DNA from 2 places in the Halobacillus litoralis genome. Region 2 is predicted to be linked to the other one. Evidence: a T-box and tRNA genes for the amino acid it is inferred to sense, from the RefSeq annotation. Region 2 holds a T-box; the other holds one or more tRNA genes.
What was found. A T-box is a leader RNA that pairs with one kind of tRNA and senses whether it is charged. The one in region 2 lies ahead of leuS (leucine--tRNA ligase), so its partner is inferred to be a tRNA-Leu.

Region 1 (10,590 bases), 1.5 Mb from region 2:
AGAGAGTAGCTTTACAAGAGCTTTCCGCCCCTTTGATCCCTGTGATGGAGAACATTACGATCATGCCTCTGATCGGAACCATCGACACTGAGCGGGCCAAGTTAATCATGGAAAACCTGCTGGATGGAGTGATCAAACATAACGCCGAAGTTGTTTTGATCGATATTACAGGTGTTCCGGTTGTGGATACGATGGTTGCCCATCACATAATCCAGGCGGCTGAGGCTGTACGGCTGATCGGTTCCCGGTGCATTTTGGTCGGAATCCGTCCTGAAATTGCACAGACGATTGTAAACCTTGGAATCGATTTAGGTAAGTTCCCTACGAAGAGTTCATTGCGGAAAGGGTTCCAAACAGCATTAGAATTAACAAATCGTCGTATTGAAGAAACCCAGAACAACGATGAAGACATCGAAAAATTAATTGATTCACTAGATAGGGAGTGAAAACATGAGGATACCTATTTTAAAGCTTCATAACTATTTACTCATTTCCATACAAATCGACTTGGATGATCAGACCGCCATCCAGTTCCATGAAGATCTTTTGAGCAAGATACATGAAAGCGGAGCGACAGGTGTCGTCATTGATCTGACATCAGTTGATATTATCGATTCTTTCATTGCCAAAGTGTTGGGAGACGTTGTGACGATGTCGGATTTAATGGGGGCCAAAGTTGTCTTGACAGGGATCCAGCCGGCAGTTGCGATGACTCTTATTGACCTAGGTATACACATGCAAGATGTCCCGACAGCGTTAGATCTAGAACAAGGATTGATCAAACTTCGCCATGAATTGGAGGAGTGAATATGGACTTCCAATCCTGTGTCAATATTAAGAAGGAATGGGACATCGTCGGAGCCAGGCAACTTGGACGAGATATATCCAGAAAGATCGGCTTCGGGACTGTCGATCAAGCAAGGATTGCCACGGCCATTTCTGAACTGGCACGGAATATTTATTTATATGCAGGAACAGGTAGAGTCTGTTTCGAAGCTCTCGAGGACATGAACAAAAAGGGAATTCGGATCGTAGCTACAGATGAAGGTCCTGGTATAAAAGATATCAGCCAAGTTATGGAAGATGGGTTCACCACATCAGGAGGGCTCGGAGCAGGGCTTCCAGGGGTGAAACGGTTAATGGATGACTTTGATATTGTATCAGCAGAAGGTGAAGGTACGGAAATCACTGTCGTCAAATGGCTCCGTTAAAGGAGGTAATTATGAGATGAACACATTGAAGCTCGACTTAGAAAATTATAAAGAATTATTACAAGAGTATATTAAGACCCAGGATGAGCAAGCTCTATATCAAGCGGAACAGTTCAGTAAGCACTCTATGCAGCAGAACATATCTCCTGAAGAGATTATCAATGTTCACATCCAATCGCTACAAGAAATATACCCGGATATGCCTGAGTATATTCAGGCATCAATGAACTTTCTTCTAGAAACTATGATCTCTTATGGATTGGCGTATCAGGAGTATCAGACGTTGCGGGAAAAGCAGCTTGAGCTCAAATCGGAAATTTCCGTCGCTGCCAATATGCAAAAAACTTTATTGTCGACAGTGAAACCGGATTTGTCTGAGATTGATGTTGGAGCTTTGAGTGTTCCTGCTAAGCAAATGAACGGGGACTATCACCACTTCGTCCATGATGGAAAAGGAAGTCTTGGGATCGCTGTTGCCGATGTCATAGGTAAAGGTGTCCCTGCTGCTCTCTGTATGTCGATGATCAAATACTCGATGGACAGTTTTTCAGGAATGCGAACAGACCCTAGTGTCATTCTGGGCAGTTTGAACCGTGTAGTGGAGCGGAACGTGGATGCAAGCATGTTTATTACGATGTTCTATGGCTTGTATAATTCGAATGAGCATACGTTCAATTTTTCTTCCGCCGGCCATGAACCAGGTTACTATTACCATAAAGATCGGGATGAGTTTGAGGAAATCGATGCCCCGGGACTTGTACTCGGCGTATCTCCTGAGGTCACGTATAAGCAGTATGAAAAGAGAGTGGAAAAAGGAGATATGATCATCCTTCTGACCGATGGTGTAACCGAATGTCGGCAAGGGGACCGATTCATTGATCAGGAAGAAATTTTACATGTCATCAAACAATATTCCCACCTTCCGGCACAGGGAATTGTGGACCAGGTGTATAAACATTTCGAGCGTCTGCAGGACTTTCAGTTGAGAGATGACTTCACATTAATTATTTTACGAAGAAACGTTTAGCCACTGTTTATACAGGGTATTAAACATGTAGTATGTTTTTCAGGAAACATTGGGAGGGATTACGATGAATTTATCAATAGATGTTACGAACAATGAAGGTGTTTCAAATGTCGTCCTTACCGGAGAAGTGGATGCATTCACAGCACCCAAGTTAAAAGATACATTGCTGCCGCTGACGAAGGAAAAAGGCCAAGTTGTAGAAGTGGATTTCCAGGACGTGAATTACATGGATTCTACAGGTCTTGGTGTGTTCATCAGTGCTTTGAAATCAACAAAGGAGCATGAATCTGAGATGCGCCTTGTTCATATGCAGGACCGTGTTTACCGCCTCTTTAAGATTACAGGATTAACAGAAATTATTAACATCGAGTCTACAGTGCAAGGTGGTATGTAAACATGGAACCATTTGATTTTGTTGAAGTGAAGGTACCTGCCAAAGCGGAATACATCGGTGTCGTCCGTCTGAGTATCTCAGGGATTGCCAACCGAATGGGATTCACTTATGAAGATATTGAAGATTTGAAGGTAGCCATTTCAGAGGCGATCACCAATGCGGTGAAACATGCGTATAAAGAAACGGGTGAAGGCGAAATCACGATCGGTTTTGGTGTTTATCAGGACAGGCTTGAAGTTATGGTTGCTGACCATGGAGGAAGCTTTAACCTTGGCGAAATCAAGGAAGATATCGGACCTTATAAACAAGATGATGATATCGAAGAACTGCGCGAAGGAGGCTTTGGCCTGTTTCTCATTGATGCTCTGATGGACAAAGTTGAAATCAATAGCAAATATGGAGTCATTGTCCTTATGACAAAATATCTCCATGAAACCGGGGTGGGTCAAGATGGCGACCAAATCACAACACCACAATGAGGAAGTTTACGAATGGATCGCCTATCTACAAGAAAATCCACGAGATGAAGCAGTCCAGGAGAAGGTTGTCCTCGTTTATAAGGATCTTGTAGAATCCATTGCGCGTAAATACTCAAAAAACAGCACCATTCATGAAGACTTGGTTCAAGTTGGCATGCTTGGACTGTTAGCGGCAATCAGAAGGTATGACCCAGAGTTCGGCAAGTCTTTTGAGTCATTTGCCATTCCAACGATCATCGGGGAAATCAAACGCTTCATTCGTGACAAAACATGGAGCGTCCATGTCCCACGTAGAATCAAGGAGCTCGGTCCGAAGATCAAAAAGGTTTCAGAAGAGCTGACGAATTCATTGCAACGTTCTCCATCCGTGAAAGAAATCGCAGATGAGTTGGAAGTATCTGAAGAGGATATCCTTGAGACGATGGAAATGGGTAAAAGCTATAAAGCTCTGTCTGTGGACCGTAAGATCGAAGCAGATTCTGACGGAAGTACCGTCACTATCCTTGATTTGATTGGAAACCAGGAAGATGGATATTCCAACATCGATCAGAGAATGCTCTTAGAAAAAATACTTCCAATTCTTAGCGAACGTGAACAGGAAATCTTACAATGTACGTACTTTGAAAACATGAGTCAGAAAGATACAGGCGAACGACTGGGAATCTCCCAGATGCACGTATCCCGTTTGCAAAGACGGGCCTTGAGGAAGCTGAGAGAAGCCTTGCAGTCTGAATCTGTCGAGGTATTCTAGTGGAAAAGGAGAATAAACGGGTGGATTTATCTATTTTCCAAAAAGCCAAAAAAGGGAATTACTATTGCGGTGACAGCTATTTCTACAAGGAAACGGAGGCTGCATTCCTTTGTGCCCTCGCCGACGGTCTCGGGAGTGGTGAAATGGCCCGTGAGTCATCCAAGGCAGTGATGGAAGTGATAGAGGAACATCCAGATTTGACTTTAGAAGCTCTCATAAAAAAATGCAACGAGGTATTGGTAGGGAAACGTGGAGTCGTCCTGGGGATTTTAAGGATCGACTTTAACACTCGTACTTATTCCTATTCATCGATAGGTAACATCGGTGTTATTACCGTGGACCCGGATGGGAAGCGCAACCGCAACATTCCGTTGGCTGGTTACTTATCAGGTTATCCACGAAGGCTGAGAATTTCTCACGGTACTGTGCAAGAAGGGATGGTATTCCTTATGTTCTCGGACGGAGTCAATGACCGTCGTCTGTCTTCAAAGTTTACTCATTCCAAAGACGTTGAGCAAATTACTCAACATTACAAAGAATTATACGGTCAATCTCGTGATGATGATATCACCCTGATTGCCATGGCATATAATTAAAACCCTTCATTCCAACCGAGAGGTAGAATGGAGGGTTTTATTGTTTTTATATGGACCATTATCATAATTTTATTTATGGAAGTATATGGCAGGTTTCTTGAAGATTCAGTTTCGAGACTTTTGTTAAGTGGATGGGGGCTGCGGGGAACAGCTCGCTTTCCGCGGGAGCGCGGTGAGCCTCCTCGGACTGCGTCTTGTGGGGTCTCACCAAGCACTTTTTCCCGCAGGAGTCTCGCCATTCCCCTCCGCCCCTTTGCCCAAGATGATTCTCGAAACCACTTCTAAAAGATCAGCTTGAATGATGAAGCGAAATGAATCATATAAACTTTTCCACTTACAGACAGCCAGAAATTAAAGCTTGATATAGAGCGCTTTATCCCTACTTAGGAGAGAGGGTAAGAGGCAATCACTCTCGGTACAGGGGTTCGTTTCTCTCTTAAACGATTGGGGTGGTTGGGAAGCTGCGAGACTCCCGTGGGAGAAAGGAGATAGGCGAGATCCCTCAGGGCGTTAGCCCGAGGAAGCTCGGCACTCCCCCACAGGAAAGCGAGTAGCTTCCCAGCCACCCCTGACGATCAACTCGGGCAATGAACCCCGGGTATCTTGAAACTGGGTCTTCAAGAAAAGGGAGCTAATACATAATTGGTACGCGGGAGTCTTTAAGTATTCTCTTTTATTATTTGATACAATGGATGAGACGTCATTGAAGGAGGTCATTTAGTTGAGTGAAACCAATAAAAATACAGAGCTTATGAAGCTCGTAGCTAAACAGACGAAATTGAAGGATCAGACAATCAAACAAGTCATTGAATTGCTCGAAGAAGGAAATACAGTACCGTTTATCGCCCGTTATCGAAAAGAACTGACAGGCGGATTGGATGAAGTGCAAATCAAAGAAATTGAAGATCAGTGGAACTATGTAACGAACCTTGTTCAGCGTAAGGAAGAAGTTATTCGCCTCATTGATGAACAGGGCAAACTGACCGAAGACTTACGCCGCGACATTGAATCCGCTGAAAAACTTCAAAAGGTGGAAGACCTGTACCGCCCTTATAAACAAAAGCGGCGCACAAGAGCGACGGTAGCCAAAGAGAAAGGATTGGAACCTCTCGCGACTCAAGTCTGGGAACAGCAGAACATCGACTTTGAGAAGGAAGCGGAAGCCTTCTTTTCTGATGAACACGAGGTGAATACGGTTGAAGATGTCCGGGCAGGGGTGAATGATATCATTGCCGAATGGATTTCAGATGACCCTACATATCGAGAAAAGATTAGAAAGCAGACGCACGATAAAGGTGTCATCGCTTCATCGGAAAAGAAAGCAGATCAAGATGAAAAAGGCATTTTTGAAATGTATTATGACTATCAAGAACCCGTTCGGTCGATCGTATCCCACCGTGTTCTTGCACTTAACCGTGGGGAAAAAGAAGAAATTATTAAAGTTTCCGTTCAGCCTCCTGAAGAGGCGATTGTTCAATATTTGGAGAGGAGCGTTATTAAACGCCATACGGTCGGGAAGATCCGTTCCATCTTGGAAGAAGCGATCCAGGACAGTTATAAGCGTTTAATTCAGCCATCTGTTGAAAGAGAGATCCGAGGAGCATTATCTGAACAGGCTGAGGAACAGGCGATTGAAGTTTTCTCCAGTAATTTGCGAAACCTTTTGCTGCAACCCCCATTGAAAGGAAAAGTGGTTCTTGGAGTAGACCCTGCCTACCGTACCGGTTGTAAACTTGCCGTCGTGGACGAAACAGGGAAAGTGCTGGATATTGGCGTCGTCTATCCAACAGCACCAAGAAATGATACGGCAGGGGCGGAGAAAAAGATTCTTGGCTTCATGGATGCGTATGACATTGAGCTGATGGCCATCGGGAATGGCACAGCTTCCAGAGAAACGGAACAGTTCATCGCAGATATGATCCAAAAACATCAGTTGAAGGCTTCTTATATGATTGTGAATGAAGCAGGGGCGAGTGTGTACTCAGCTTCGAAGCTTGCACGTGAAGAATTCCCGGACTTTCAAGTAGAAGAGCGTAGTGCGGTATCCATCGCTCGTCGTGTCCATGACCCATTAGCAGAACTCGTAAAGATTGACCCTAAATCCATCGGGGTTGGGCAATACCAGCACGATGTCACTCAGAAAAAACTGAACGAATCACTGACGTTCGTTGTTGAGACGGCGGTAAACCAAGTGGGAGTGAATGTGAACACCGCTTCTTCATCTCTGTTGCAGTATGTATCAGGGTTAAGTAAAACGGTTGCCAATAATGTCGTGAAAAAGAGAGAAGAGTTAGGGAAGTTTACGAAAAGATCCGAACTCAAAGATATTCCTCGCTTAGGTGCAAAGACATTTGAGCAAAGTATCGGCTTTTTAAGAATACTAGATGGAAAGGAACCTCTTGATCGCACACCGATCCACCCGGAAAGTTATAAAGCGACACGGGAACTGTTGAGGAAGTTCGGTTTTACCACAGAAGATATTGGAACGGACAAGCTGGCAGAAGAACTGAAAAGTGTCGACACATCATCAGTAGCGGAACAACTGAACATTGGTGAGTTGACGCTTCAGGATATTATAAAATCTCTCGTCCAGCCTGGACGGGACCCGAGGGATGACCTTCCTAAGCCATTGTTGAAAACAAATGTTCTTTCTATGGAAGATTTAGAACAGGGGATGGAACTGGAAGGAACCGTTAGAAACGTTGTAGACTTCGGTGCATTTGTGGATATTGGAGTCAAACAGGATGGGCTTGTCCATATCTCGAAGCTTGCTAATAAATTCGTCAAACACCCAATGGACGTGGTGGCGGTAGGGGACGTCGTTACCGTTTGGGTCGATCAAGTGGATGTACAAAAACAGAGGATCGCTTTGACCATGATTAATCAAGGGTAATATTAAACGAAACTGCCTGGATAGTAATACTTTCTGGGTAGTTTTTATTTATATAGATGCTGATAGTAATACCAGCATTGGTTCAGCATTTTGATCTGGTATTTGTCTTTGTTCAAGAATGCTTTTGTCATTTGGCTCTTCAACCAGGAAGGCATAAGTACCCAGCTCCTTCATATTCAACTTTTTTCATTCTTATGATACAGTATGCAAAGGACAAGGGAGGTGTTCCTATGACAGATCAGGAATTGCAGCAATGGACCAATGAATTATCGAAAAAATACTTTGACAAGCCTTTTGCTCATGATGTATACTTCAATTCTCGTCTTCGTACGACAGGAGGAAGGTACATTCCTTCTAAAAAAGTGATTGAAATCAATCCGAAATATATTGTAGAATTAGATGGTGTCGAATTAGAAGGCATTATTAAACATGAACTTTGTCATTATCACCTTCATATTGAAGGGAAAGGTTTTGGGCATCGTGATCCTGAGTTCAAGGCACTATTGAAAAAGACAGGGTCTCCACGACATTGTTCAGCATTACCTTCTGAAAAAAGTGGGAACTTCCACCACTATGTTTGTACAAAATGCGGACAAACATACAAGCGGAAAAGACGGGTGGACACGAAACGTTTCGGATGTGGGAAATGTAAAGGGAATATAAAAAAGAAGTAAATTTTCCATTGACGAACGATGGGACACATGTTAAATTAATTAAGTCCTAACAAAACAAGCCAAAAAACGCATGAAAACAACTTAGAAATTCATCAAAAAAGGTTTGACACCACGGACGAAATGTTATAAGATATAAAACGTCGCTGATAAACAGCAACGGACATTGCGAATTATTCCAACGTAGCTCAGTGGTAGAGCAATCGGCTGTTAACCGATCGGTCGTAGGTTCGAATCCTACCGTTGGAGCCATTACGGAGAAGTACTCAAGTGGCTGAAGAGGCGCCCCTGCTAAGGGTGTAGGTCGCGTAAGCGGCGCGAGGGTTCAAATCCCTCCTTCTCCGCCATTTATTTTTGGCCCGTTGGTCAAGTGGTTAAGACACCGCCCTTTCACGGCGGTAACACGGGTTCGAATCCCGTACGGGTCACTTAACCTTATAAAGGTCCGGTAGTTCAGTTGGTTAGAATGCCTGCCTGTCACGCAGGAGGTCGCGGGTTCGAGTCCCGTCCGGACCGCCACTCTTTTTGGGCCATAGCCAAGCGGTAAGGCAACGGTTTTTGGTACCGTCATGCGCTGGTTCGAATCCAGCTGGCCCAGCCATTTTCTTTTCAAAAAAGAGTTGACAAAAAGCTGAATAAGTTATATGATGTTTCTTGTGCTTCAAAAAACAACATCATCATTGAGTGTTACAGATTCCTTTAATAGGAGCCATTAGCTCAGCTGGTAGAGCATCTGACTTTTAATCAGAGGGTCGAAGGTTCGAATCCTTCATGGCTCACCATTTATTATGCGGGTGTGGTGGAATTGGCAGACACGCTAGATTTAGGATCTAGTGCTTCACGGCGTGGGGGGTTCAAGTCCCTCCACCCGCATTATCCAATTATCATGATCAGCATCCCATTGTTTACTACAGCAATTTTGCGGTCGTGGCGGAATCGGCAGACGCGCTAGGTTGAGGGCCTAGTGGGAGGTAATCCCGTGGAGGTTCAAGTCCTCTCGGCCGCACCAACTTTTTTAAAAAAGTGCTTGCGTCAAAACACAAAAGATGTTAACATATTAAATGTCGCTTTTTTAATGCGCCCGTAGCTCAATTGGATAGAGCGTCTGACTACGGATCAGAAGGTTAGGGGTTCGACTCCTCTCGGGCGCGCCATTAACGGGAAGTAGCTCAGCTTGGTAGAGCACTTGGTTTGGGACCAAGGGGTCGCAGGTTCGAATCCTGTCTTCCCGACCATCGAAATCCTAAATAACAATATGATACACTTGCGGGTGTAGTTTAGTGGTAAAACCTCAGCCTTCCAAGCTGATGATGAGGGTTCGATTCCCTTCACCCGCTCCATTTTATTGAATGTCATCGGGGCCTGTAGCTCAGTTGGTTAGAGCGCACGCCTGATAAGCGTGAGGTCGGTGGTTCAAGTCCACTCAGGCCCACCATGATTCATTTGATCTTTGAAAACTGAACGAACCAACCAGTACGTCAAAATATTTCTTCTTTATAGAAGAGATTTGAAACAAAGCACATTCGGTGTGCAAATGAGCAAGTCAAACTTAACTTTTATGGAGAGTTTGATCCTGGCTCAGGACGAACGCTGGCGGCGTGCCTAATACATGCAAGTCGAGCGCGGGAAGCGAGTGGATCCCTTCGGGGTGAAGCTCGTGGAACGAGCGGCGGACGGGTGAGTAACACGTGGGCAACCTGCCTGTAAGATCGGAATAACCCCGGGAAACCGGGGCTAATGCCGGGTAATACTTTCTTTCGCATGAAGGAAAGTTGAAAGATGGCTTCTCGCTATCACTTACAGATGGGCCCGCGGCGCATTAGCTAGTTGGTGAGGTAACGGCTCACCAAGGCGACGATGCGTAGCCGACCTGAGAGGGTGATCGGCCACACTGGGACTGAGACACGGCCCAGACTCCTACGGGAGGCAGCAGTAGGGAATCTTCCGCAATGGACGAAAGTCTGACGGAGCAACGCCGCGTGAACGATGAAGGTCTTCGGATCGTAAAGTTCTGTTGTTAGGGAAGAACAAGTACCGTGCGAATAGAGCGGTACCTTGACGGTACCTAACGAGGAAGCCCCGGCTAACTACGTGCCAGCAGCCGCGGTAATACGTAGGGGGCAAGCGTTGTCCGGAATTATTGGGCGTAAAGCGCGCGCAGGCGGTTCCTTAAGTCTGATGTGAAAGCCCACGGCTCAACCGTGGAGGGTCATTGGAAACTGGGGAACTTGAGGACAGAAGAGGAGAGTGGAATTCCACGTGTAGCGGTGAAATGCGTAGATATGTGGAGGAACACCAGTGGCGAAGGCGACTCTCTGGTCTGTTTCTGACGCTGAGGTGCGAAAGCGTGGGTAGCAAACAGGATTAGATACCCCAGTAGTCCACGCCGTAAACGATGAGTGCTAGGTGTTAGGGGCTTCCACCCCTTAGTGCTGAAGTTAACGCATTAAGCACTCCGCCTTGGAGTACGGCCGCAAGGCTGAAACTCAAAGGAATTGACGGGGCCCGCACAAGCGGTGGAGCATGTGGTTTAATTCGAAGCAACGCGAAGAACCTTACTATAGGTCT
Region 2 (10,742 bases):
CCGACAAATGCCAGCCAAATAATAATCGCTACAAAGAAGATATGTTGAAGAAAACCAATTTCCTCCTTCAACGATACGAAATAAAAACCAATTGGAATCAATAAAAGCATCATTGCGTATTTCCAATTCCAAAACGTATTCCTTTTCCTTACCAATTCTGCCATGGTCTACATCCTTCCTCTCATAAATAAATCGTCATTTCTACGGTTGGCTCAACTTAATAAAAATTAGGAATGCTATGTACACTACTATTTTACCAAATGTTTTTCAGATATCCATAAATAAACAACCCTTCAGGAATATTCCTGAAGGGTTGTCGAATGACGTGGCGGCGTCCTACTCTCACGGGGGTAAACCCGACTACCATCGGCGCTGAAGAGCTTAACTGCTGTGTTCGGCATGGGAACAGGTGTGACCTCTTCGCCTTCACTACCACATCAATTTAAAGTTTGAAGTGAACCTTCAAAACTGAATAAGGAAACATCTGTTATGAAAAGTAACTGTCATTCACGAATGATTATAATCAGATAGATAAGTCATCGATCCATTAGTATCCGTCAGCTCCACGTGTCACCACGCTTCCACCTCGGACCTATCAACCTCATCGTCTCTGAGGGATCTTATTACCTTATAGGTAAGGGAAATCTCATCTCAAGGGGGGGCTTCATGCTTAGATGCTTTCAGCACTTATCCCGACCACACGTAGCTACCCAGCGATGCTCCTGGCGGAACAACTGGTACACCAGCGGTGTGTCCATCCCGGTCCTCTCGTACTAAGGACAGCTCCTTTCAAATTTCCAACGCCCACGACGGATAGGGACCGAACTGTCTCACGACGTTCTGAACCCAGCTCGCGTACCGCTTTAATGGGCGAACAGCCCAACCCTTGGGACCGACTACAGCCCCAGGATGCGATGAGCCGACATCGAGGTGCCAAACCTCCCCGTCGATGTGGACTCTTGGGGGGAGATAAGCCTGTTATCCCCGGGGTAGCTTTTATCCGTTGAGCGACGGCCCTTCCATGCGGAACCGCCGGATCACTAAGCCCGACTTTCGTCCCTGCTCGACTTGTAGGTCTCGCAGTCAAGCTCCCTTGTGCCTTTACACTCTGCGAATGATTTCCAACCATTCTGAGGGAACCTTTGGGCGCCTCCGTTACCTTTTGGGAGGCGACCGCCCCAGTCAAACTGCCCACCTGACACTGTCTCCGGACCGGATTACGGTCCAGGTTAGAATGTCCGTACAGCCAGGTAGTATCCCACCAGCGCCTCCACCGAAGCTAGCGCTCCGGCTTCCAAGGCTCCTACCTATCCTGTACAAGCTGTACCAACATTCAATATCAGGCTACAGTAAAGCTCCACGGGGTCTTTCCGTCCTGTCGCGGGTAATGTGCATCTTCACACATAGTATAATTTCACCGGGTCTCTCGTTGAGACAGTGCCCAAGTCGTTGCACCTTTCGTGCGGGTCGGAACTTACCCGACAAGGAATTTCGCTACCTTAGGACCGTTATAGTTACGGCCGCCGTTTACTGGGGCTTCGGTTCAACGCTTCGCAAAAGCTAACGCATCCCCTTAACCTTCCAGCACCGGGCAGGTGTCAGCCCCTATACTTCGCCTTACGGCTTCGCAGAGACCTGTGTTTTTGGTAAACAGTCGCTTGGGCCTTTTCACTGCGGCTCCTCGGCAGAGGAGCACCCCTTCTCCCGAAGTTACGGGGTCATTTTGCCGAGTTCCTTAACGAGAGTTCTCCCGCTCACCTTAGGATCCTCTCCTCGCCTACCTGTGTCGGTTTGCGGTACGGGCACCTCTTTCCTCACTAGAGGATTTTCTTGGCAGTGTGAACTCAGGAGCTTCGGTACTATATTTCCTCCCCATCACAGCTTGACGTTGCCGGACGGATTTGCCTATCCGACCGTCTCACTGCTTGGACGCGCACATCCAGTGGCGCGCTCTCCTTATCCTCCTGCGTCCCCCCGTCGTTCAAACGGAAAGGAGGTGGTACAGGAATATCAACCTGTTGTCCATCGCCTACGCCTTTCGGCCTCGGCTTAGGTCCCGACTAACCCTGAGAGGACAGCCTTCCTCAGGAAACCTTAGGCATTCGGTGAAAGAGATTCTCACTCTTTTTCGCTACTCATACCGGCATTCTCACTTCTAAGCGCTCCACCAGTCCTTACGGTCTGACTTCACGGCCCTTAGAACGCTCTCCTACCACTGATCATAAGATCAATCCGCAGCTTCGGTGGTGTGTTTAGCCCCGGTACATTTTCGGCGCAGAGTCACTCGACCAGTGAGCTATTACGCACTCTTTGAATGATGGCTGCTTCTAAGCCAACATCCCATTGTCTAAGCAACTCCACATCCTTTTCCACTTAACACACACTTTGGGACCTTAGCTGGCGGTCTGGGCTGTTTCCCTCTCGACCATGAACCTTATCACCCACGGTCTGACTCCCAGAACAAAGTCTATGGCATTCGGAGTTTGACTGAATTCGGTAACCCGATAGGGGCCCCTCGTCCAATCAGTGCTCTACCTCCATGACTTTCTATTCTGAGGCTAGCCCTAAAGCTATTTCGGAGAGAACCAGCTATCTCCGTGTTCGATTGGCATTTCACCCCTACCCACACCTCATCCCCGTAATTTTCAACTTACGTGGGTTCGGGCCTCCAGTCAGTGTTACCTGACCTTCACCCTGGACATGGGTAGATCACACGGTTTCGGGTCTACGACCGCATACTCACTCGCCCTATTCAGACTCGCTTTCGCTGCGGCTCCGCTTCTGCTGCTTAACCTCGCATACGGTCGTAACTCGCCGGTTCATTCTACAAAAGGCACGCCGTCACCCATTAACGGGCTCCGACTACTTGTAGGCACACGGTTTCAGGTTCTCTTTCACTCCCCTTCCGGGGTGCTTTTCACCTTTCCCTCACGGTACTGGTTCACTATCGGTCACTAGGGAGTATTTAGCCTTGGGAGATGGTCCTCCCGGATTCCGACGGAATTCCTCGTGTTCCGCCGTACTCAGGATCCACTCCGGAGAGAGAAAGATTTCGACTACAGGGCTGTTACCTGCTCTGGCTGACCTTTCCAGATCGATTCGCCTATCTTCCTCTTTGGTAACTCCAATGGAGTGTCCTACAACCCCAGAAAGCAAGCTTTCTGGTTTGGGCTGATTCCGTTTCGCTCGCCGCTACTTGGGAAATCGCGTTTGCTTTCTCTTCCTCCGGGTACTTAGATGTTTCAGTTCCCCGGGTGTGCCTGCCTATACCTATGTATTCAGTATAGGATACTGTTCCATTACGAACAGTGGGTTTCCCCATTCGGAAATCTCCGGGTCAAAGCCTACTTACGGCTCGCCGGAGCATATCGGTGTTAGTCCCGTCCTTCATCGGCTCCTAGTACCAAGGCATCCACCGTGCGCCCTTATTCACTTAACTATCTTCGTGAAAAGACGTTTACAATTTCAATTAGATGTCTTGTCATCAATTGTCTCATCGTTAGATGAAACAATGATTCCTTATCCAGTTTTCAAGGTTCACAAGTTGAAAGATCGTTTGATCTCTCAAAACTGAACAACCAACACAGTACGTTTCCGTTATATCCTTAGAAAGGAGGTGATCCAGCCGCACCTTCCGATACGGCTACCTTGTTACGACTTCACCCCAATCATTGGCCCCACCTTCGGCGGCTGGCTCCAAAAAGGTTACCTCACCGACTTCGGGTGTTGCCAACTCTCGTGGTGTGACGGGCGGTGTGTACAAGGCCCGGGAACGTATTCACCGCGGCATGCTGATCCGCGATTACTAGCGATTCCGGCTTCATGCAGGCGAGTTGCAGCCTGCAATCCGAACTGAGAATGGTTTTATGGGATTTGCTACACCTCGCGGCTTCGCTGCCCTTTGTACCATCCATTGTAGCACGTGTGTAGCCCAGGTCATAAGGGGCATGATGATTTGACGTCATCCCCGCCTTCCTCCGGTTTGTCACCGGCAGTCACCTTAGAGTGCCCAACTGAATGCTGGCAACTAAGATTAGGGGTTGCGCTCGTTGCGGGACTTAACCCAACATCTCACGACACGAGCTGACGACAACCATGCACCACCTGTCACTTGGTCCCCGAAGGGAAAGTCCTATCTCTAGGATTGTCCAAGGATGTCAAGACCTGGTAAGGTTCTTCGCGTTGCTTCGAATTAAACCACATGCTCCACCGCTTGTGCGGGCCCCCGTCAATTCCTTTGAGTTTCAGCCTTGCGGCCGTACTCCCCAGGCGGAGTGCTTAATGCGTTAACTTCAGCACTAAGGGGTGGAAGCCCCCTAACACCTAGCACTCATCGTTTACGGCGTGGACTACCAGGGGTATCTAATCCTGTTTGCTACCCACGCTTTCGCACCTCAGCGTCAGAAACAGACCAGAGAGTCGCCTTCGCCACTGGTGTTCCTCCACATATCTACGCATTTCACCGCTACACGTGGAATTCCACTCTCCTCTTCTGTCCTCAAGTTCCCCAGTTTCCAATGACCCTCCACGGTTGAGCCGTGGGCTTTCACATCAGACTTAAGGAACCGCCTGCGCGCGCTTTACGCCCAATAATTCCGGACAACGCTTGCCCCCTACGTATTACCGCGGCTGCTGGCACGTAGTTAGCCGGGGCTTCCTCGTTAGGTACCGTCAAGGTACCGCTCTATTCGCACGGTACTTGTTCTTCCCTAACAACAGAACTTTACGATCCGAAGACCTTCATCGTTCACGCGGCGTTGCTCCGTCAGACTTTCGTCCATTGCGGAAGATTCCCTACTGCTGCCTCCCGTAGGAGTCTGGGCCGTGTCTCAGTCCCAGTGTGGCCGATCACCCTCTCAGGTCGGCTACGCATCGTCGCCTTGGTGAGCCGTTACCTCACCAACTAGCTAATGCGCCGCGGGCCCATCTGTAAGTGATAGCAAGAAGCCATCTTTCAACTTTCCTTCATGCGAAAGAAAGTATTACCCGGCATTAGCCCCGGTTTCCCGGGGTTATTCCGATCTTACAGGCAGGTTGCCCACGTGTTACTCACCCGTCCGCCGCTCGTTCCACGAGCTTCACCCCGAAGGGATCCACTCGCTTCCCGCGCTCGACTTGCATGTATTAGGCACGCCGCCAGCGTTCGTCCTGAGTCAGGATCAAACTCTCCATAAAAGTTAAGTTTGACTTGCTCATTTGCACACCGAATGTGCTTGTTTCAAATCTCTTCTATAAAGAAGAAATGTTTTGACGTACTGGTTGGTTCGTTCAGTTTTCAAAGATCAAGTACTGCCTCACCCGACAGTAATCAAATTCTAGCATAATCGACTATATGTCGTCAATAGCTTTAATAGAATTTGTTGAAATAAATCTCTTAATGAGATGTTTTCTGTGCTGCTGAATAAGCAACGTTACCTATAATACACGGTGAACTTTCCCACGTCAATAGTTTAATAGAATTTCTTTGATATAAATGCAACCATTATTAGAGAGTAAAAAAACCCCTTCTATATAGAAAGGGCCGATCAAATGTGTGTAGTTACATCTGACACAACGTATTAAATTATTTGTAGCAGTTATCGCTTAACACCGCTCGTGTTAAAAAACGAGCTCTCCTTGCCACTTCAACATTCCGCCTTCCATGTTTTGTACGTTCCCAAATCCACGTTCTTTCATGAATTCGGCAGCATTCATGCTGCGGCGACCGGAACGGCAGATCATCACATACTCTTGATCTTTAGGCAGGCTCTCAATTTTTTCAGGAATATCCCCAAGGCGTATATGCTTTGCATTCGGAACCATCCCTTGTGAAACTTCTTCATCTTCTCTTACATCGATTATAGTAAAGTCATCGTTATTGTTGATTTTCTCTTCCACTTGTTGAGGCGTGATTTCTTTAATTTGACTCATTTTCATCCCTCCATATTAATCGTTTGCACATTAATTTTAATTTACTGTTAATTAAAGTCAAGGCATATGACCAATAACAAATAAAGCACCCTGCTATACAAACAGGGTGCTTACAAATGATTTAATTGGCTACAATGTTGACTAGTTTACCTGGTACAGCAACAACTTTCCTGATTGTCTTTCCTTCCAGCCATTGCTTGACGTCGTCATTTTCAAGTGCTTGCTTCTCTAGATCTTCTTTGGAAGCTTCTTTATTTACCATCATTTTCGCACGCACTTTACCCATAACCTGGACCACGATTTCCACTTCATCTTCTACAAGTTTAGATTCGTCAAACTCCGGCCAAGGCTGATAGCTGATCGTTTCAGAGTGGCCAAGCTTCTGCCATAGTTCTTCTGCTAGGTGTGGAGCGACAGGAGATAGAAGTTTAACAAAGCCTTCTACATACTCTTTCGGTAAAACGTCTGCTTTATACCCATCATTGATAAAGACCATCATTTGAGAGATTCCTGTATTGAAACGAAGGGCTTCAAAGTTTTCAGTCACTTTTTTAACGGTTTCATGGTAGACCTTCTCCAACGTAGTATCCCCTGAATTTTCTTTAACTGCTTCTGACAATTCACCTTCAGTAACAAATAGTCGCCATACACGATCAAGGAAACGACGAGCCCCGTCCAAGCCATTCTCAGACCATGCTACTGATGCATCAAGCGGCCCCATAAACATTTCATAAAGTCTCAGAGTGTCTGCCCCGTGAGAGTAGACGATGTCATCAGGATTGACAACATTCCCTTTAGACTTACTCATTTTTTCATTATTTTCTCCAAGGATCATGCCCTGATTGAATAGCTTTTGGAATGGTTCTTTCGTTGGAACAACTCCTGCATCGTAAAGGACCTTGTGCCAGAAACGTGCATACAACAAGTGAAGAACCGCGTGCTCCGCGCCACCAATATACACATCGACCGGAAGCCACTTTTTCAATGCTTCATAATCAGCAAAGGTTTCCTCATTATTAGCATCAATATAACGCAGGTAATACCAGCAGCTACCTGCCCATTGAGGCATCGTATTCGTTTCCCTGCGCCCCTTCATGCCTGTTTCAGGATCTACGACATTAACCCATTCATCAATATTAGCAAGCGGGGATTCCCCTGTGCCGGATGGTTTAATTTCCGTCGTCTTTGGAAGTTTAACAGGTAGTTCTTCTTCTTTGACTGCAGTAATCGAACCGTCTTCCCAGTGGATGACAGGGATTGGTTCACCCCAATAGCGCTGACGGCTGAAGAGCCAGTCACGAAGGCGGTAAGTTGTTTGTTTCTTACCTTTCCCGTTTTCTTCAAGCCAATGAATTGCCTTTTCAATTGCCTCTTCTTTCCCAAGGCCGTTTAAGAAGTCAGAGTTGATGTGAGGACCATCTCCTGTATATGCTTCTTCCTCAACATTTCCTCCCTCTACGACTGGGATGATCGGAAGGTCAAATTTCTGGGCGAATTCAAAGTCTCTTTCATCATGGGCAGGGACCGCCATAATGGCACCGCTGCCGTAGCTCATCAATACGTAATCAGCCACCCAGATTGGAAGCTTTTCACCATTGATCGGATTGATCGCATAAGAACCAGTGAATACCCCTGATTTATCCTTAGCCAAGTCCGTACGCTCAAGATCACTCTTGTTTTGCGCTTTTTCAATATATGTGGATACGGCACCTTTCTGTTCAGCTGTTACAATTTCATTGACCAGTGGATGTTCTGGAGCCACGACGGCATAAGTTGCACCAAATAATGTGTCTGGACGAGTGGTAAACACATCAAAAGATTGGTTAAAACCATCAATTTCAAAAGTGACCTCTGCCCCTTCTGACTTGCCAATCCAATTTCTTTGCATATCTTTAATGCTTTCCGGCCAATCCAACTCTTCCAAGTCTTCAAGTAGACGATCCGCATAAGCTGTAATCTTCAGCATCCACTGTTTCATCGGGCGACGTTCAACAGGGTGATCTCCTCGTTCACTTCGACCATCGATAACTTCTTCATTCGCAAGTACCGTGCCAAGAGCCGGACACCAGTTCACGGCTACTTCGTCAATATAAGCCAGACCCTTTTCATAAAGTTTCAAAAAGATCCATTGCGTCCATTTATAGTAATCAGGGTCTGTTGTATTCACTTCTCGATCCCAATCATAGGAGAAACCCAGTTCTTGTATTTGCCTACGGAAGGTGTCAATGTTTTGTTTTGTAAATTCTTCAGGATCATTTCCTGTATCCAATGCATATTGCTCTGCCGGAAGCCCGAAAGCATCCCAACCAATCGGATGAAGCACTTCATATCCCTGCATCCGCTTCATACGGGAAAGGATGTCTGTAGCTGTGTATCCTTCCGGGTGTCCAACGTGTAGACCGGCACCTGATGGATAAGGGAACATATCCAATGCATAGAATTTCTTTTTGTCTGAGTAACTGTCTGTCTTGAATGTCTTTTCTTCAAGCCAGTATTTTTGCCATTTCTTTTCAATGGTCTTATGATCAAAAGCCATTTCATTGCCTCCTCATAATCTCTCTAAAAAATATAAAAAGCCCCTCATCCCAGTATGGGACGAGAGGCTTGATTCCCGCGGTACCACCCAAATTAACACATCTGTGTTCAACTTGACATCGATAACGGCGACCACACCGGCAGAAACTACTTATGTTCACTTCTGCGACATCCAAGGCGAGTTCATGATTTTCAAGGACAGCTTCCACCAGCCGCTGCCTCTCTACCACTTGAAAGAGTCACTACTACTCCTTTTCAACGTCATGCTATTATAACCGTATATTAATGAATGAAAACAGCTTTGTCAAGCGGCATTCGCCCAAGCTTTTCGTCCATCTACATGAAAAGTCTATTCGTGCTACAATACTAAAGAACAATACTATTGGAGGATGCAGCATGACGATTGAACGAATTTTAGACTACGCCCATTCATTGATGAAAAAAACGATAGAACCTGGCGATGTCGTTATAGATGGAACGTGCGGCAACGGTCACGATACAGCTTTTCTCGCCCAACTTGTAGGAGAGAAAGGGCATGTGTATGCCTTTGATGTGCAGGATCAAGCGATCTCAAAAACTCAGGAACGTTTAAAGGAACATGGGCTTGCAAACCATACGAGTCTTATCCATGATTCCCATGCCTACGTACAAAACTACCTACAAGACAAACACCAAACCAATATATCCGCAGCCATTTACAATTTAGGTTATCTGCCAGGCAGTGATAAAACTGTGGTAACCAAGCCTGAAGGGACGATCCAGTCGGTTGAAAACGTACTGGCTACTCTAAAGAAAGGTGGGTTGGTGGTCTTAGTTGTCTATCACGGACACCCTGGGGGAGCCGAAGAGAAAGATGCCATCATGGAATATGTATCAGAGTTGGATTCCAAGTACTACCAAGTCCTTCATTACGGATTTATCAATAAAAAAAGAACACCTCCCTTTATCTTAGCCATCGAGAAGCTTTCCTAAGGATTAAGGTGAAATCCAGACGGAGGATAAAAACAGCAAACCGCGTAACTTCTTATATTCCTAAAAGGAAAAAGCCTGGTCGTTTAAATCTCACGACCAGGCTTTAATTTATGATACACCTTTGTATTGTAATAAAAGAACGTTGCTTTCTTACCACTTACTTTCAACATCTCTTTCACAAAGCTTTTAGCATTTGAAAGTCTGCCTACTTTACGATCCGCTAAGTACATGCCAACCAGACCTTCATGTATCATTTGGTGAAACGCTGCATCCGGGAGCCTTTGAATTTCCTCATGGGCCTTTTCAACAAAATACCGGAAGCGGTTCTTCATTTCATCCTCATGGTCGTAGTAAGCACAGAAATTCAAATCCCCCTCTTTCTCATCTTCCTCTTGGTCAATGTAATAATCAAGCAAGATATGTAATCCCTGCATATAAGGAAAATAACTTCTTTCAATTTGATTAGATAACGTTGCATCCATCTTTCCACTAAGCGTATAGGAAACAAGGCAAAAAATTCCCAACGTAGACCCTGTACATGCGGAAAACTCATACCAGCTGAGTTCCGGCCATTCTTTTTGGTAGTGCTTGAACCAATTTTGAAGCCTCGGAATCCTCTCGTTTTCGATCACATGCTTATGAACTTGCAAATCACCATACAACTGACCTAACCTTACCGCCTGCTTCTTGACGATCTGATAGTCTTCCGCCTCGGAAAGGACTTGCTGGCACGTGTTCACAAGATCATGGAGGTACCCCCCATCATCCTGCTCGTCACGATATTGGTAATAATCCTGTAATGGGTTACCTGGTGTCAAGGCGTCGATCATAGATTCATGCAACATGCGGAAATCGTCAGGATCCATAGAGGTGCTACGGTCACAAAGGTTGTCCAAGTAGTCACTGATGGTTTGATAAGCAACAATGAATCGAATGGCCTGTTTATCGTTGCCGCGGGAGAGAGCAGAGTAAATAGATCCCCCTTCACAGTGAAACGTCTTTTCTTCAATACTCGCCAAAGCTTGACTTCTAAGTTCTTCGTCAGGAATCGATTTCGCCCTTTCAATCCAGTAAGATAATTCATTATGAACAGCAGGAAAAATATTTCGATAAACTCTGTACATCAAAAACATGGCGTTACCTGGGACTGCACGTCTCAAAAGAAAGCCTCCTTTCCGATTTACTTTAGATGATCCTCTAAAAAAGATAGCGTATGTTGATAGACATCTTTCCATTCCGGCTCGTTATAAATTTCATGATAAAGACCTGGCCACTGTTTGTACCTTTTTTCTTTTACCTGAACCCGGTCAAACCATTCAGCGGTC

Region 1: it has a tRNA-Leu gene. The T-box ahead of leuS (leucine--tRNA ligase) is inferred to sense a tRNA for this amino acid. The anticodon was not compared.

Annotation. Positions count from the first base shown of each region.
Region 1 is NZ_CP129016.1:490,798-501,387, reverse strand. Features, by position in the region: gene LC065_RS02630 (RsbT co-antagonist protein RsbRA) at 1-446, shown strand, start outside; gene LC065_RS02625 (STAS domain-containing protein) at 451-807, shown strand; gene LC065_RS02620 (anti-sigma regulatory factor) at 810-1,211, shown strand; gene LC065_RS02615 (PP2C family protein-serine/threonine phosphatase) at 1,228-2,238, shown strand; gene LC065_RS02610 (STAS domain-containing protein) at 2,303-2,632, shown strand; gene rsbW (anti-sigma B factor RsbW) at 2,635-3,111, shown strand; gene sigB (RNA polymerase sigma factor SigB) at 3,083-3,862, shown strand; gene LC065_RS02595 (PP2C family serine/threonine-protein phosphatase) at 3,883-4,458, shown strand; gene LC065_RS02590 (Tex family protein) at 5,210-7,351, shown strand; gene cmpA (cortex morphogenetic protein CmpA) at 7,396-7,506, opposite strand; gene LC065_RS02580 (SprT family protein) at 7,582-8,025, shown strand; tRNA gene LC065_RS02575 (tRNA-Asn) at 8,200-8,274, shown strand; tRNA gene LC065_RS02570 (tRNA-Ser) at 8,279-8,369, shown strand; tRNA gene LC065_RS02565 (tRNA-Glu) at 8,379-8,450, shown strand; tRNA gene LC065_RS02560 (tRNA-Asp) at 8,465-8,541, shown strand; tRNA gene LC065_RS02555 (tRNA-Gln) at 8,549-8,623, shown strand; tRNA gene LC065_RS02550 (tRNA-Lys) at 8,729-8,804, shown strand; tRNA gene LC065_RS02545 (tRNA-Leu) at 8,813-8,895, shown strand; tRNA gene LC065_RS02540 (tRNA-Leu) at 8,944-9,031, shown strand; tRNA gene LC065_RS02535 (tRNA-Arg) at 9,100-9,176, shown strand; tRNA gene LC065_RS02530 (tRNA-Pro) at 9,181-9,257, shown strand; tRNA gene LC065_RS02525 (tRNA-Gly) at 9,289-9,362, shown strand; tRNA gene LC065_RS02520 (tRNA-Ile) at 9,381-9,457, shown strand; rRNA gene LC065_RS02515 (16S ribosomal RNA) at 9,578-10,590, shown strand, end outside.
Region 2 is NZ_CP129016.1:1,986,326-1,997,067, reverse strand. Features, by position in the region: gene LC065_RS10040 (hypothetical protein) at 1-164, opposite strand, end outside; rRNA gene rrf (5S ribosomal RNA) at 324-437, opposite strand; rRNA gene LC065_RS10030 (23S ribosomal RNA) at 528-3,439, opposite strand; rRNA gene LC065_RS10025 (16S ribosomal RNA) at 3,610-5,175, opposite strand; gene LC065_RS10020 (rhodanese-like domain-containing protein) at 5,599-5,910, opposite strand; gene leuS (leucine--tRNA ligase) at 6,032-8,446, opposite strand; T-box leader at 8,499-8,713, opposite strand; gene LC065_RS10010 (tRNA 5-(aminomethyl)-2-thiouridylate-methyltransferase MnmM) at 8,842-9,417, shown strand; gene LC065_RS10005 (tetraprenyl-beta-curcumene synthase family protein) at 9,501-10,550, opposite strand; gene LC065_RS10000 (serine aminopeptidase domain-containing protein) at 10,598-10,742, opposite strand, start outside.